Regions from separate parts of the Marinomonas pontica genome, predicted to be linked through region 1. Evidence: predicted binding sites of a transcription regulator. Region 1 holds the regulator's gene; the other holds the start of a gene.
What was found. Region 1 encodes sigma-54, which starts transcription at its own class of promoters, with help from an activator protein. Its sites were predicted from a motif close to TGGCACNNNNNTTGCTNT; they were not measured.
Positions count from the first base shown of each region.

Region 2: the regulator sigma-54 is predicted to act here: its motif matches at 2,948-2,965, upstream of glnK (P-II family nitrogen regulator).

Region 1 is NZ_AP027271.1:1,444,766-1,449,591, reverse strand. It holds gene lptB (LPS export ABC transporter ATP-binding protein) at 1-597, shown strand, start outside; gene AABA11_RS06740 (RNA polymerase factor sigma-54) at 673-2,145, shown strand; gene ptsN (PTS IIA-like nitrogen regulatory protein PtsN) at 2,163-2,612, shown strand; gene AABA11_RS06730 (HPr family phosphocarrier protein) at 2,622-2,891, shown strand; gene mgtE (magnesium transporter) at 2,899-4,251, shown strand; gene yjgA (ribosome biogenesis factor YjgA) at 4,258-4,794, shown strand.
Region 2 is NZ_AP027271.1:2,934,406-2,939,231, reverse strand. It holds gene AABA11_RS13875 (carbon-nitrogen hydrolase family protein) at 1-1,070, opposite strand, end outside; gene AABA11_RS13870 (ammonium transporter) at 1,251-2,516, opposite strand; gene glnK (P-II family nitrogen regulator) at 2,554-2,892, opposite strand; gene AABA11_RS13860 (accessory factor UbiK family protein) at 3,375-3,614, shown strand; gene AABA11_RS13855 (TIGR02450 family Trp-rich protein) at 3,637-3,852, opposite strand; gene AABA11_RS13850 (YifB family Mg chelatase-like AAA ATPase) at 3,956-4,826, shown strand, end outside.

The DNA.
Region 1 (4,826 bases):
ACATGCTTTTACATGATCGTTGGCATGGTGGCTAATGATGCGGGTGGTATCTTTATCGATGGCCACGACATCACCCACGATGCCATGCACACTCGTGCCCAAAAAGGCATTGGCTACTTACCTCAAGAAGCGTCCATTTTTCGTAAAATGTCTGTTGAAGACAACATTTTGGCCATCCTTGAAACGCGCAAAGAGCTAAGTAAAGACGATCAAAAAGCAAGGCTTGAAGAACTTCTCGAAGAGTTTCACATCACCCACATCCGCACCAACCTTGGGATGGCGCTCTCCGGTGGCGAAAGACGTCGGGTGGAGATTGCCAGAGCACTTGCCATGAACCCAAAATTCATACTGCTTGATGAACCTTTTGCTGGTGTAGACCCTATTTCAGTTGGCGACATCAAGCTCATAATAAAACACCTACAAGAGAGTGGAATTGGCGTTCTAATCACAGATCACAACGTCAGAGAAACACTCGACATCTGCGATAAAGCCTACATTGTCGGCAATGGCTACATCATTGCTTCTGGTGACGCGAGTACGGTCATCAACAATGAACAGGTAAAAAAGGTCTATTTAGGCGACGACTTCCGCCTGTAACCCCTTATCATTGCTGTAGAAAGGGAGTAGTATGCACAACTCGTTCCAATTCATTCAAACAAAAAGAGTTGCTCTATGAAGCAGTCTTTGCAATTAAAACTCGGTCAACAGCTGACCATGACGCCTCAACTGCAACAAGCCATTCGCTTGCTGCAGCTTTCTACGTTGGATTTAAAGCAAGAAATCCATGAATTTTTAGAGTCCAATCCACTTCTTGAGCTCGATGACGAAGAACATACGAACAGTGATACTCAAGCAAGCATCGAATCCAAAATTGCAACAGAAACACCAATAGAAACAAACAGCGAAGAAGCGCGTTTAGAATCTGAGTGGACAGAAAGCATCCCAGAAGAGTTATCAATAGACAGTAACTGGGATGACACTTACCAAAGTTCTGCTGCCGTTAGCGACAGCAATAGCTTTGAAAGTGAAAGCGATTTTGAAAGCCGTAACGCACCCGCTGAAAGCATCCAAGACCACCTTATTTGGCAATTGAATCTGACCCATATGTCGGACAGAGACATTGAAATTGCTTACGCGATTATTGAGTGTGTGCAGCCTGATGGGTATTTAAGCATTACACCCGAGGACATTTGCGAATCACTCAGTACAGAGCTAGAAGAGCTGGAAATTGACGAAGTTATTGCTGTGCAGCACCGACTTCAGCGCTTCGACCCTGTTGGCGTTTGCTCTATCGATTTACGAGATTGCTTACTTGTTCAATTGGAAGCCTTTCACAGCCATCCATTATTCAAAAGCACTTACAATTTAATCGATCATTACCTACCACTTTTAGGCAATCGTGATTTCGCTCAGCTGAGCCGAAAGACAAAACTAAAAGACGAAGCGTTAAAAGAAGTTATTCATTTAATTCAACAGCTAAACCCCAGACCTGGCTCAGTTATTGACGCTGATGACACAGACTATGTCATCCCTGATGTGTCCGTCAAAAAACGCAATGATGTCTGGCAAGTAGAGCTAAACAACGACGCTCTCCCCCCCATAAAAATCAACGAAACGTATTCTGCAATGGCGAGTACAGCCACCACAACGGAAGATGCGACTTACATAAAAACATCGCTTCAAGAAGCCAAGTGGTTCATGAAAAGCCTTCAAAGCCGAAACGAAACGTTGTTAAAAGTGGCCAGCTGCATCGTTAGTAGACAAATAGATTTCTTTGAACTGGGTGAAGAAGCCATGAAACCCATGGTACTTCACGATGTGGCCGAAGAAGTGGGAATGCATGAATCGACCATTTCAAGGGTGACAACTCAGAAATACATGCACACCCCAAAAGGCATTTTTGAACTAAAATACTTTTTCTCAAGCCATGTAAACACAGCATCAGGTGGAGAGTGTTCCTCTACCGCCATTCGCGCCATGATCAAAAAGCTTGTTTCAGACGAACCGGCGAAAAAACCATTAAGCGACAATAAACTCGCTGCCATTTTGGCAGACCAAGGCATACAGGTTGCCAGACGAACGGTAGCCAAATATCGTGAGGCGATGAATATCCCTCCTTCCAATGAACGAAAACGACTGATCTAAACGGAAACCATTTTATCATGTCATTGAAATCATTATTAAAAGCAGACCTAGTTCTTGCTAAACAAGATATCGTTAGTAAAAAACGCGTTTTAGAAAGCATTGCCGAAGTCGCTTCAAATCGTCTACATTGCAACAACGAAGCTGTCTACGATGCCTTACTTGGCCGTGAAAAACTCGGAAGCACAGGTATTGGCAATGGCATAGCGATTCCCCATTGTCGACTAGAGTCAGCCAATCACACTGCCATCGTCGTGATGTCACTGCAAACGCCAGTCGACTTCGATGCCATCGACAAAAGAGCGGTTGATCTGATCTTTGCGCTTATCGTTCCTCCTCATGAATGCGACCAACACCTTGCTACTCTGGCGCAAATTGCCGAATTAGCACAGTCTTCAGAGGCGCTAGACAAATTGCGAACTGCAAACAATAACGAAGAGTTATTTACTATTTTTAACACACTAATATAGGTACGGCGTATGCAGGAAGAGTCTATCGTCATAATAAATAAGCTGGGCTTGCATGCTCGTGCCGCCGGCAAACTCATCGAAACCACTACACGCTTTTCTTGCGACATCACCATCGAAAAAGATGGTCGCAACGTAGATGGAAAAAGCATCATGGCAATGATGATGCTTGCGGCGGGAAAAGGCACAGAAATACGCATTAAAACCAATGGTGACGACGAAAAAGAAGCCATTGAAGCCATCATTGAGCTGATTAATAATCGCTTTGGTGAAGACGAGTAACGTTCAGATGCCAGAACAAAGCACCCTAAATCATTTGCAAACAGTGACCGAATCCCTCGAATCGGGCGCTACCATGCAAATCCGTTATCTGCTTAACGGTGCTTTACCTGCACAAGATGTCGCTCGCTTACTAGAATCCTCCCCTCCCAAAGAGCGTAAACTGCTCTGGGAGCTCATAGAAGCAAAAAACGAAGGCGAAGTATTACAATATCTTAGTGAAGATATTGGTGTTCAGTTCATGAAAAATATGGACACTGAGCGCCTTATTGCCGTCTCTGAACACTTTGAAAGCGATGACCTCGCTGACCTTTTACAGCACCTACCTGAAAAAGTTGTAAAAGAAGTTCTTGCCTCCATGACAACGCAAGACAGAACCAGAGTAGAAGCGCTTCTAAGCTACTCAGAAGATTCTGCCGGCGGCCTGATGAATACGGACACGATTACGATTCGTCCAAACATCACTGTCGATCTCGTCTTTCGCTACCTACGCAGACACTCAACCTTGCCTGATATGACCGACAACCTACTGGTTGTGAGTCGTTCGGACAAACTTTTAGGCACACTGCCGCTGACAAAATTGTTAGTTTCTGATGTAAACGCAACCGTACGCGACATTATGGAAACCGAATTCACGGTTATCAATGCGGAAACCTCTGCGAGCGAAGTGGCGCAGCTTTTTGAAAAAATGGACCTTGTCTCCGCTCCCGTTATCGACGGAGCAAGCAGAAAACTGCTAGGGCGCATTACCATCGATGACGTGGTTGACGTAATTCGTGATGAAGCCGAACATTCTATGTTAAGCATGGCGGGGCTTGATGACGATGAAGACACCTTTTCCCCAATAATGAAAACCACCAAACGCCGGGCCGTTTGGCTTGGAATTAACCTTATTACCGCGTTCATCGCCTCTTATGTCATTGGATTATTCCAGAACACGCTTGACCAAGTGGTCGCGCTCGCTATCCTAATGCCCATCGTTGCCAGCATGGGAGGAATTGCTGGATCTCAGGTATTGACCCTTGTCATCCGAGGCATTGCCCTTAACCAGATAGGCTCCACAAACACGCGCTGGCTGCTTAATAGAGAGCTGATTGTAGGGCTTTTAAATGGACTATTGTGGGCAACAGTGATTGCCGCACTCACCGCACTTTGGTTTGACAACATAAAGATTGCCTATATCATTGCAGGCGCCACCATAATAAACCTGCTATTTGCAGCAACCACTGGTACACTCCTGCCAATTTTTTTGAAAAAGATTGGTATCGACCCTGCCCTTGCTGGCAGCGTTATTTTAACAACCGTGACCGATGTTATTGGATTTCTTTCCTTCCTTGGTCTAGCTACTATTTTTTTAATATAGGTTCCCATGACAGACTTTGATCAATTTGAAAACGAAGAAGATATCCCTAAAAGCAAAACCCAGATCAAGCGTGAAATGGAAGCCTTACAAGATCTTGGCAAAAAGCTACTAGGCTTGAGCAAAAACCAACTTAAAAAAGTAGAAATGTCTGACACATTACGTGAAGCATTTGTTGAAGCTGGCCGCATAAAGCAGCACGAAGCAATGAGAAGACATTTGCAATACATTGGCAAAGTAATGCGCACCGAAGATCACGAAGCCATCGCGCACCGTGTTGCACTTTTTGACACCACCTCTGCCGCTTACAACAAACTGTTCCATCAGCTAGAACTTAAACGTGATGCATTGATTGGCGAAAACAGCAAAGAAGTTTTGTCTCAATACCTAGATGAAAACCCAGAGATTGAAGACATTCAATTGCTCAGACAGCTGATTCGTCAATCTCAAAAAGAAGTATCCCAAGGCGCAAATACAACAAACCGCAAAAAACTGTTTCGCTTTTTGCGTGAAGTAGAAGAAAAAAGACTCGGGCTAAAAGACTAACTCAATCCAAAATAACCCGTTATGAAGCCCTT
Region 2 (4,826 bases), 1.5 Mb from region 1:
TTGCCGCCTTGGATAACCCAGTCACGACGTTCGTGAGGCGTGATGTGGATTTTCTTTTGTTCTTCCACGGTGCCATCGCGGCGACACAAGTAACTGACGTTATAAACGATTTCGTCTTCAATGACAGGCATGGATCCAGTAATCACGTTGATGTTGTAACTGACGGCGAACTGTGACATTTCATTGATAAAGCGTTCTGTGAAGCTGGCCAAAAAACGGATGGCTTCGGTTTGGTTGCCTTGATCTGGGCTCAGTCCAATTAATGGTGCATTGAAAAACTCAGGGAAGAGGACAAAGTCACTTTTATAGTCGGATACCGCATCAATGAAGTATTCCACTTGCTTTAATAGCTCATCGACGCTTTCCACTTCACGCATTTGCCATTGGATCGCGCCAATGCGTACTTGCGTCTTGCGCGAGCGGATTACGTTGGTGTCTGGTTCGAAGAAGATGTTTTTCCATTCCAAGAGCGTTGCGTAGCCTTGGGACTTTTCGTCTTCTGGCATGTAGCGTTTTAATAAACGCGTAACTTGGAAATCATTGGACAGCTGGAAAGTCAAAATAGGGTCGTAAATTTTACGCTCACGAACCGCTTCTAGGTATTCAGCCGCACTCATTTCATGGGCGTGCTCGTGGTAATTTGGAATACGACCACCTGCTAAAATGGCGCGCAAGTTGTGCTGGCGGCATAGGTCTTTGCGGGCTTCATACAAACGACGGCCTAGGCGGTAACCGCGGTACTCTGGCGCAATTAAGGCATCCAAACCGTACATTGCATCGCCCATAGCGTCGTTCAAAATGTTTTCTTTTTGATCCACCAAGTCATCGTAAGTGTGCGGGTTACTGAAACGCTGGTAACTCACTTGCACGGACAGGGCAAGGCCGACGATTTTTCCGTGGTCTTCTAAACAAATTTGTCCTTCTGGAAAATCTCGAATTAATTGATGAATCGTGTGTTCTGGCCAAGCACCACCAATATCGTGATACACCTTATCCATCAGAATTTTGACTTGTTCATAATCATTGTTGGTGAGATTACGAATGGTTAAATGTAAATCTTCGTGCTGCATGTTGGCCTCTGTAAATCGGTCTTATGTATTGCTCATGATAACGCGTATCGCCATGAGGAAGTAGGTGATGGGAGGAAGATTGAACGGTTAAATCTTTATTTAGTGGCGTTTCTAAAAAAGAAAACCCCCGCCGAGGCGAGGGTTTTGATCGTAAGAATAATGATCTATTACGAGGAGGTATTACTTCTTGCTGAACTCTGGGTACGCTTCCATACCACATTCAGAAAGGTCAACACCTTCGTATTCTTCTTCTTCAGATACGCGTACACCCATGATGGCTTTGATGATTAACCAAACAACCAAGCTCGTTACGAATACCCAAACAAAGATAGTCAATGCGCCGGCGATTTGACCGCCGAACGTAGTGCCGTCGTTCGTTAGTGGCACGGCTAGCAAGCCCCAAAGACCCACCACACCGTGAACAGAGATCGCACCCACTGGATCATCGATTTTAAGCTTGTCTAGTGTCAGGATAGACACAACAACAATCAAACCACCAACAAGACCAATCAGAGTCGCGCCTAGAGCAGACGGTGTGTCTGGACCTGCTGTGATAGCAACCAAACCAGCCAATGCGCCGTTTAGAAGCATGGTTAGATCGGCTTTACCGAATAGGATACGAGCTAGGATAAGCGCACCAATTGCACCACCTGCTGCTGCTGCGTTTGTGTTCAAAAACACCATAGCAACAGAGTTTGCGCTGGCGATATCGCCAAGTTTAAGAACAGAACCACCGTTGAAACCGAACCAACCCATCCAAAGTATGAATGTACCTAGCGTAGCTAGAGGTAGGTTTGCACCAGGAATAGCGCGAACTTCGCCGTTAGGACCGTATTTGCCTTTACGAGCGCCAAGTACCAAGACACCCGCTAGTGCAGCAGACGCACCTGCCATGTGAACGATACCGGAACCTGCGAAGTCAGTGAAGCCAAGGTCGCCAAGGCTAAACATACCGAATACAGAACCGCCGCCCCAAGTCCAGTTACCTTCCATTGGGTAGATGAACGCTGTCATCACAACCGCAAAGATAAGGAAAGACCAAAGTTTCATACGCTCAGCAACCGCACCAGATACGATAGACATTGCTGTTGCAACGAACACCACTTGGAAGAAGAAGTCAGACGCGCCAGAGTAAATAGAGCCGCCTTCGAAGCCACCGTCACGACCAGAGAAGTCGGTTAGAGTAGAAGCAACATCAACGTCTTGGATACCAGTAAGGAACCACTCGCCACCGTACATGATGGAGTAGCCGCATACCAAATACATGATGCAAGAAATGGCAAACAAGGCCACGTTCTTAGTGAGAATTTCCGTGGTGTTTTTCGCACGTACTAGACCTGCTTCCAACATGGCAAATCCCGCTGCCATCCACATAACCAGCGCGCCACACACCAAAAAGTAAAAGGTGTCCATCGCATATTGTAAGTGAAAAATTTGATCTTGCATGTTTCGCCCCCCTAAAGGCTTGTATGATTCGAGCAGATTAAACTGCTTCTACACCAGTCTCGCCGGTACGAATACGAACCGCTTGTTCAAGGTTAACGATAAAGATCTTACCGTCGCCGATTTTGCCAGTGTTCGCTGCGCTTGTAATGGCTTCCACTACTTGGTCAGTCATGTCGTCCGCAATGGCAAGTTCGATTTTTACTTTTGGTAGAAAATCGACGACATATTCCGCGCCGCGGTATAGTTCTGTGTGGCCCTTTTGACGTCCGAAACCTTTCACTTCTGTTACGGTGATACCTTGAACACCGATTTCAGAAAGTGCTTCTCGAACATCATCGAGTTTAAATGGCTTGATGATGGCAGTAATAAGCTTCATACCCACTGTCTCCTTTAAAAGTCAGTTTTATTGTCGTATCGCAGGTAATAAGCTTTATTCAATATGCGTGCCATATATGAAAATGCCCATAGAACAAAGGCTTTGTAAGGAATATGTCGACTTTTAGAAATTAAAAAGGGTTGGGAAAGGCTTTGGATTGTGCGGCATATTGGGCTGCCCCGCGAAACGGTTGCATTAACTTGGTGCAAAAGAGGTCAATTGATAACGCTTGCTTATGGGTCAAATCCCTATCTTATTGCTTCTGATCACAATATGAGCAGAAGCATGAGACTCTAAAAGGTGCGTTATCTCGAGGAATTGTTTTCATTGTGTGAGCAAGCGAGCAAATAGGCGCACAAAAAAGAGGCATTTTGTATTTTGCCTGACTTAGAATCTTGGTGCATCGTCCATAGATGACTTGTCTATCCCTTCTGTAGGTCTCTATACTATTAAGCAACGTGAACACAAATAATGAGAACGACATGATTGATCAATTTATAAAGCAGCTGGGCACCGGATTGGGTCAAGCCGCAGAAACACTAGGAAAGCTTCCCAAAGAAGAAATCCAAGCGCAACTGCACGATGTCGCGCGCAACACCCTGAGTAAAATGGATTTGGTCACCCGTGAAGAGTTTGAAGTGCAAGCGGCGATGTTGGCGAAATACCGTGAAAAGCTGGCAGTTCTAGAAGCGCGCTTGAATGAGCTAGAAAAAAACGACTGATTTAAGCCTGCCATACGTGGGGTTATTTCCAGCCTTGAAGCCAGTTTTCGGTCGATGTTAGTGCTTGCCAAGGCAACTGGTATTGATGTTTGTTAATGACAGCTTCAAGAATGCATTCGATAACGATGTTTTCTTCGTCTCGAATCAATTTGGTGACGATAAAATGCTTCTCTTTTTGTTGTGGCGATGTGGATGTCCACTTCGAAAGTAGAAGCTTGTTTGGGTTTATTTGATGCATTAGGGTCTTTTGTAACCTTATCAACGGAATGAAATACAGTTACGAAAAAAGTGAGGAGTCGGATTGCTTTTCACTCTAAAAATTATCAGGTCAAGGAGTGATCATGAGTTTAGCTACCATCTATAGTCGTGCCCGTGTGGGTGTGTCTTCCCCGTTAGTGACGGTCGAAACCCACATTTCAAACGGACTGCCTTCTTTAAATATAGTGGGACTTCCAGAAGCCGCTGTACGAGAATCAAAAGATCGTGTGCGCAGCGCGATCATCAACAGTCATTTCGAATTTCCTACCCGGCGCGTCACTATCAATTTAGCACCCGCCGATTTACCCAAAGAGGGTGGCCGTTATGATTTGGCCATTGCCATTAGTGTCTTAGTGGCCTCGGGACAACTGGGTGATCTACACCTTCGCGACACTGAGTTTATTGGCGAGTTGGCGTTGTCGGGCGATATTCGTGGTGTGCCGGGTTTGCTGCCATCCGCCATTGCATGCCAACAGGCGAACAGGCAATTGATCCTTCCAGAAGACAATCAACAAGAAGCGGCATTAGTGGAAGGCAATGCGGTGTTTGCTAAGCATTTGACGCAAGTAACGGCGCATTTATTAAAGCAAGCCGCGCTGCCTGCGTGTGTGTCTAAGCCAATTGAACCTTTGCCGTTAGACCACAAAGACATGCGCGATGTAAAAGGCCAATACCAAGCTCGTCGAGCCTTAGAAGTGGCCGCTGCGGGCGGGCATAATCTATTGTTTATTGGGCCTGCTGGAACGGGAAAAACCATGTTGGCGTCACGTTTACCCAGTATCATGCCTGCGATGACAGAAGCCGAAGCGTTGGCGGTGGCGTCAGTGCAATCGGTCGCAGGACGAAAAATGGGGTTGGATTGGCATTGGTCTGAACGACCTTTTCGATCGCCGCACCATTCTTGTTCGGCTGCGGCGTTGGTGGGAGGCGGATCGATACCAAAACCGGGAGAAG